2 regions of the Streptomyces sp. NBC_01013 genome follow, and region 2 is predicted to be linked to the other one. Evidence: riboswitches for the same ligand, from Rfam matches in the RefSeq annotation. Region 2 holds a riboswitch; the other holds the start of a gene.

Region 1 (3,419 bases), 1.4 Mb from region 2:
CCGGGCTCGTATCGCTCGCCCACGGCACCAACGACGCGCAGAAGACCATGGGCATCATCACGCTCGCCCTGGTCACCGGTGGCGTCCTCTCCCCCGGCTCCAACCCGCCGGTCTGGGTCATCGTGTGCGCCGGCCTCGCCATCGCACTCGGCACCTACCTGGGCGGCTGGCGCATCATCCGCACCATGGGCAGCGGCCTGACGGAGCTGAAGCCGCCGCAGGGCTTCGCCGCCCAGACCAGTGCGGCCACCGTCATCCTGGCCTCCTCGCACCTCGGCTTCTCCCTCTCCACCACCCAGTCGTGCTCAGGTGCCGTCATGGGTGCGGGCCTGGGGCGCAAGGGGGGTGTGGTCCGCTGGTCCACCGCCACCCGGATGTTCGTCGCCTGGGGCCTGACCCTCCCGGCCGCCGGGCTGGTCGGTGCGGGCGCGGAGTTCCTCACCAAGCAGGGCACCTGGGGTGTCGTGGTCGTCGCGGCGCTGCTGATCGCGGGCTCCGGTGCGATCTGGGTGCTCTCCCGCCGCAAGCCCGTCGGGCACGGCGACGTCGCCCCGGCCGGTGAGGACGCCGAGCCCGCGGGCGTCGTCACCACCGCCATCGCGGCCGTCAGCCCGCCGCCCACCGCTGCTGCCCAGACCCACGACCTCATGGCCACCATCCCGGCCCCGGTCGGACCGGTCACCGACCCGGCCCGACCCGCCACGGTCTAAGAGCCTCCGGTAAGGACACATCCACATGAACATCGACTGGGCAGCCCTCGGCACCGTCTTCGGCGTCTCCCTCGTCGCCACCGTCGCACTCGTGGGGCTCTTCACCCTCGGCATCGTCGGTCTCTCCAAGCAGCCGGAGCCTGCCGCACAGGGCGGCTCGGCGGGCGGGTCGCTCGTGCTGGCCCGCGCCGGCGCGTACCTCTGCTTCGGACTGTGTGCAGCTGCCGTGGCCTACGGCATCTATCTGATCGTCGCCTGAGAGGCTGTCGGACGGCTTCGGATCGGGTGGCGGACGCGGCCCGGTTCGTTGCTGTTCCAAGGCTGAGGAGGGAGCCGACGCGAAGCGTCGGTGACCGACGACCACGCCGGAAGCGTGCGTTTCGGGGCATGGCCGCCCGGTAAGCGGTCACCCGGACGCCTCTGAGCCCACCACTCCCACCCGTATCGGGCCGGACGCACCTCGTGCGCGTCCGGCCCGATGTGCGTCTCAGCACACTGCACCGCCGCAGGTCAACGGCAAGTTGACGGGCGTTCGCAGAGCGTGGTGGACTGCCCGAGCCATTACGGCGACAGCAGAGGAAGCCGGTGCGAATCCGGCGCGGTCCCGCCACTGTCACCGGGGAGCAGTCCCCCACCACTGGAAGTCACGGTCCACGCAAGTGGACTGGAAGGCCCGGGGGAACTGCGGATCCGGAAGCCAGGAGACTCTCGTCGCCGTCACGTCGAACCAGGGCGCGGACCCTGAGTGAGGACATATCGCCATGCCCGGCTGCCGTGCGTCCGAATCCGTGCTGCTCCTGCCAGCACCTGCCTGTACGAAGGTCCTTCGAGGCGCAACGGCCGGCTGAACCGTGCGTGCCGATCGCATCTTCGCGTACGGCGCCACGGCCGGTCTGATCGGCGATCTGCTGCTCGGTGATCCCCGCAGGGGCCACCCGGTCGCCGCCTTCGGGCGGGCCGCGGCAGGCGTCGAGCGCCGTCTGTGGCGTGACCACCGCGGGTGGGGCGCACTCCACACCCTGGTCTGTGCCGGAGGCGCCGCCGCGGGTGCTGCCCTGGCCGCCCATGGGCTGCGCCGCCACCCCGCCGCGTCCGTCGCCCTGACCGCCGCCACCACCTGGTCCGTCGTCGGCGGTACGTCACTGGGCCGCGAGGCCCGGTCCATCGGCGATGCCCTGACCGCCGGGGACCTCGACCTGGCCCGGGAGCGGCTGCCGCATCTGTGCGGCCGCGACCCGCAGTCCCTGGACGGCCCTCAGATCGCCAGGGCCGTCGTGGAGTCCGTCGCCGAGAACACGTCGGACGCCGTGGTCGGCGCGCTGGTGTGGGGTGCGCTGGGCGGGGTCCCCGGGCTCGTCGGGTTCCGGGCCGCCAACACGCTCGACGCGATGGTCGGCCACAAGTCGCCCCGCTACCGGCGTTACGGCTGGGCCTCGGCCCGCCTCGACGACCTCGCGGGCTGGCCGGGTGCCCGGCTGACGGCCCTGCTCGCCGTGACCGCCGGGGGGCGGCCACGGCGAGCGGTCCGTGCCTGGCGAGCGGACGCGGCCAAGCACCCCAGCCCCAACGCGGGCCCGGTGGAGGCCTCGTTCGCGGGCGCGCTCGGCGTGCGGCTCGGTGGAACGCTCGCCTACGGCGGCCGGGTCGAACACCGCCCCGTCCTCAACGGGGAGACGGGCCGCGCGGTGGAGCCCGCGGACATCGAACGGGCCGTACGGCTGTCGCGCCGGGTGAGCGCACTCGCCCTCGGCGTGAGCGTGGCGGCCCGGCTGGGCGCCGGGGCCGTGGCACGACGGATCACCGCGCGAGGGATCACCGGCCCTCGGCCCGCATCACCTCGCACCGCAGCACCTCGACTCTCAGGACGGAGACCGACATGAGCGGCGGACTGCTGGTCGCCGGGACCACCTCGGACGCGGGCAAGAGCGTCGTCACGGCGGGTATCTGCCGCTGGCTGGTGCGCCGCGGCGTCAAGGTGGCGCCGTTCAAGGCGCAGAACATGTCGCTCAACTCCTTCGTCACCCGCGAGGGCGCCGAGATCGGCCGCGCCCAGGCCATGCAGGCCCAGGCCGCCCGGGTGGAGCCGACCGCCCTGATGAACCCGGTACTGCTCAAGCCCGGCAGCGACCGCTCCAGCCAGGTCGTCCTGATGGGGCGTCCGGTCGGCGAGATGAGCGCCCGCGGCTACCACGGCGGCCGGCAGGAGTCGCTCCTGTCGACCGTCGTGGACTGCCTGGAGCAGCTTCGGGGCACGTATGACGCAGTGATCTGTGAGGGGGCGGGCAGTCCGGCCGAGATCAATCTGCGGCGTACGGACATCGTGAACATGGGCATCGCGCGGGCGGCACGCTTCCCGGTGGTGGTCGTCGGCGACATCGACCGCGGCGGGGTCTTCGCCTCCTTCTTCGGTACGACGGCGCTGCTCTCGGCGGAGGACCAGGCGCTGATCGCCGGCTATCTGGTCAACAAGTTCCGTGGCGACGTCTCGCTGCTGGAGCCCGGTCTGGACATGCTGCGCGATCTGACGGGACGTCCGACGTACGGGGTGCTGCCGTTCGCCCACGGCCTCGGCATCGACGAGGAGGACGGTCTGCGGGTATCGCTGCGCGGCACCGTGCGCGAGTCGGTGCTCGCACCGCCGCACGGCGAGGACATCCTGCGCGTCGCGGTGTGCGCCGTGCCGCTGATGTCCAACTTCACCGACGTGGA
Region 2 (3,419 bases):
GTCGACATCGCCAAGGGATGGATCACCTGGCAGGCCCGGTCGGTGATCGTCGAGTGCCGGGAACGGTGCGGCGCCCAGGGTCTCCTGGAGAGCAACGGGATGACCGAGCTCGTCACCGGGATCGAGGGCGCGATCACGGCCGAGGGCGACAACCTGGCCATCCACTCCCGGGCGGCCGCCGGACTGCTCTTCGACGCCGCCCAGGTCCCGCAGGACGATCCGGCCGGCGACCCGCCGGACGGCGATCTCGCTGACCTGCGGTTCCTTGGCCGGCTCCTGGGCCAGGTGGAGCGCATCCGGTTCGCCCGGGCGGCCGCGCGGATGGCCCAGGTCCCTCACGGCGGCCCGCTGGAGCGCTGGAACGCGGCGTCCGGACCCGCGCTGCGGGGAGTCGAGGCCCACGCGTACCGGCAGGCGGCCCACGCGTACGAGAACGCGCTCGCAGCTCTGCCCGGTGGCGAGGCCCGCGAGCGGCTGGGCGAACTCGCCCGGCTGTTCGCGCTGCGCTGGGTCGCGGACAACAGCGGGGACCTGCTCGCCGCGGGCCACCTGACCGCCGGTCAGGTCGAAGGGCTGACCGATGCCACCGAACAACTCGTCGCCGCGGTGAGCCGCCATCTCCCGGAGCTGGCGGAATCCTTCGCACTGCCCGGGGAACTGCTCGCCGACTGGCCCATCGCCGGTCCCCACTACACCCACGCCTACGACGACCCGGGCGCCTCCTGGCACACCACCGCGGCCAGGCAACCTGCCGGGGGCGCGCGATGACGGGCACCTCGCACCGGGCGGCGGACGCGGTCCGGCGGCTGGGTCTCCGTGTCGTCCTGCTGGCCTTCTGGGGTACCTCGGCCGCGCTCTCGCGGCGGTGCGCGGGGCCGCGCATCCCCGGTGGCGAATCGGTTCGCCGCAAGGCGTAACCGGACTGGGGCCGCCCGGGTACTCCGGGACCGGGGCGGTGCGCCGGCACACCGCCCCGGCCGACCCACCACCCGCGCCACCGGGCACACCGCCGCTGAGCTGGGCGGAGGCCCGTGGTAGCGTGCCGGAGCCAGTCGAACTCCACGTAGGGGTCAGGGAATCCGGTGAGAATCCGGAACTGACGCGCAGCGGTGAGGGGGACGGGCGGGGCCACGGCCACTGGGAGACCCACGGTTTCCCGGGAAGGCGTCCCGTCCGTATGAACCCGAGTCCGAAGACCTGCTGGCACCCGCGGCCCGGTACCGGGCCACGGAACTCCGTACAGCGGGCCCCGCGCATGGGCCCAGAGACGCCGAGGTACTCCGTGCCGCCCATAGCCGGCCCCGCCCGCTCCGCCGCCCTGTTCACCGCGGCACTGATCCTGCTGACGGCCTGCGGCGGCGGCAAGGACAGCACCGCCGCCAAGTCCGGGGAAGCCGAAGGCTATCCGGTCACCTTGAAGAACTGCGGACGGACCGTCACCGTGGACGCGGCGCCGAAGCGCGCCGTGCCGGTCGACCAGGGGTCGACCGAGATCCTGCTCTCGCTCGGCCTCGCCGACCGGCTCGCCGCCACGGCCACGTGGACCGACCCGGTACTGAAGGGACTGGAGAAGGCCAACGCGGGCGTCCCGAGGATCTCCGACAACCGTCCCTCGTCGGAGAAGGTCCTGGACCAGGAGCCCGACTTCGTCAGCGCGTCCTTCGAGTCGACCCTCGCCAAGGGCGGTGTGGCTCCCCGCGAGCAGTTCGAGAAGCTCGGCGTCCCCACCTACGTCTCGCCCGCCGACTGCACCGCCAAGGACAACAGCAAGGACGGCGACGGGGTCCGCACCGGTGCCCTGACCATGGAAAGCGTCTACGCCGAAGTCCGCGACCTGGCCGCGGTGTTCGGAGTTCCCGGGCGCGGCGAGAAGCTCGTCACCGAGCTGCGCGCCCGGGTGCGGAAGGCGGCCGAGGGCATCGACGCCTCCGGCACCTCCCTGATGTACTGGTTCGCCAACTCCGAAGCTCCCTACCTGGCGGGCTGCTGCGGTGCGCCCGGCATCATCACCCGGGAACTCGGCGCGAAGAACGCCTTCGACGACACGCACGAGGAATGGCCGCAGATCAACTGGGAGACCGTCGCCGATCGCAACCCGGACGTGCTGGTCATCGGCGACCTGACCCGCAAGTCCCAGACCGCCGAGAGCGCCGCGAAGAAGATCGCTTTCCTGGAGTCCAACCCCGTCACGAAGAACATGGACGCCGTCCGGGACAAGCACTACGTGCTGCTCAGCGGACAGTCGATGAACCCCACCATCCGGACCGTCGAGGGCGTGGAGCGCGTTGCCGCCGGGCTGCGCACCTTCGGGCTCGCGGGGTGACGGACACCGAACGGGCCGCGGCGCCGCGCGAGGACGCGGGTCCGCACGCCACGACGGGCCGGCGCGGCATCCGCGACGGACTCCTGTGGGCCTCCGGGCTCCTGCTGCTCGCCCTGTCCGTCGCGCTCGCCGTCACCATCGGCCCGGCCCGGATCTCCGTCGCCGACGTCTGGTCCACGGTCGCCGCCCATCTCGGCGCCGGTGAGCCGCGGCTCAGCCCGATCCGGGACGGGATCATCTGGAACCTGCGCATGCCGCGCACCCTGCTCGCAGCCGTCTGCGGCGCCGGACTCGCGGTCTGCGGCACCGTCATGCAGTCACTGCTGCGCAACCCGCTCGCCGACCCCTTCGTCCTCGGTGTCTCCTCCGGGGCCTCGACCGGTGCGGTCGTGGTGGTGGTGCTCGGTGTCGGCGGGGGAGCGGTATCGCTGTCGGCCGGGGCGTTCATCGGGGCGCTGTGCTCCTTCGCCCTGGTCATGCTGCTCAGCCACACCCTCGGCGGCAGCACCGACCGGGTCGTTCTGTCCGGGGTCGCGGCCATGCAGCTCTTCTCCGCGCTCACCTCCTTCGTCGTGATGACCGCCGCCGACGCCGAGCAGACCCGCGGGGTGCTGTTCTGGCTGCTGGGCTCACTCGGCGGGGTCGGCTGGAACGATGTCTGGATCTGCTGCGCCGTGCTCGTCGCGACACTGCTGGTCTGCCTCGGCCACGCCCGTACGCTCGATGCCTTCGCGTTCGGCCAGGACGCGGCGGCCACGCTCGGCGTCCACGTCGGCCGCACCCGGATCGTCCTGCTGTGCACGACCGCGCTGCTGACCGCCGCCCTCGTGAGCTCGGCCGGTGCCATCGGGTTCGTCGGACTGGTGCTGCCGCACGCGGCCCGCGCGCTCACCGGCTCCGGGCACCGCAGGCTCCTTCCGGTCACCGCACTCGCCGGGGCCGTTTTCCTGGTGTGGGTGGACACCCTCGCCCGGACCGTACTCGACCCGCAGGAGGTTCCAGTGGGAGTCGTCACCGCGCTGATCGGGGTCCCGGCCTTCGTGCTGGTCCTCTACCGCACCCGGCGGGCCCCGTGACCAGGGCCACCCCCAGCGGA

The links. Region 2 has a riboswitch for cobalamin ahead of OG538_RS34240 (ABC transporter substrate-binding protein). Riboswitches for the same ligand answer to the same signal wherever they lie in the genome.
Region 1: another riboswitch for cobalamin. It lies ahead of OG538_RS28330 (cobalamin biosynthesis protein); the one in region 2 lies ahead of OG538_RS34240 (ABC transporter substrate-binding protein).

What each region holds. Positions count from the first base shown of each region.
Region 1 covers NZ_CP108687.1:6,508,468-6,511,886, reverse strand. Annotated here, with positions in the region: gene OG538_RS28340 (anion permease) at 1-710, shown strand, start outside; gene OG538_RS28335 (hypothetical protein) at 736-969, shown strand; cobalamin riboswitch at 1,285-1,418, shown strand; gene OG538_RS28330 (cobalamin biosynthesis protein) at 1,562-2,590, shown strand; gene OG538_RS28325 (cobyric acid synthase) at 2,587-3,419, shown strand, end outside.
Region 2 covers NZ_CP108687.1:7,905,258-7,908,676, forward strand. Annotated here, with positions in the region: gene OG538_RS34230 (acyl-CoA dehydrogenase) at 1-768, shown strand, start outside; gene OG538_RS34235 (hypothetical protein) at 765-917, shown strand; cobalamin riboswitch at 1,033-1,220, shown strand; gene OG538_RS34240 (ABC transporter substrate-binding protein) at 1,283-2,323, shown strand; gene OG538_RS34245 (FecCD family ABC transporter permease) at 2,320-3,399, shown strand; gene OG538_RS34250 (ABC transporter ATP-binding protein) at 3,396-3,419, shown strand, end outside.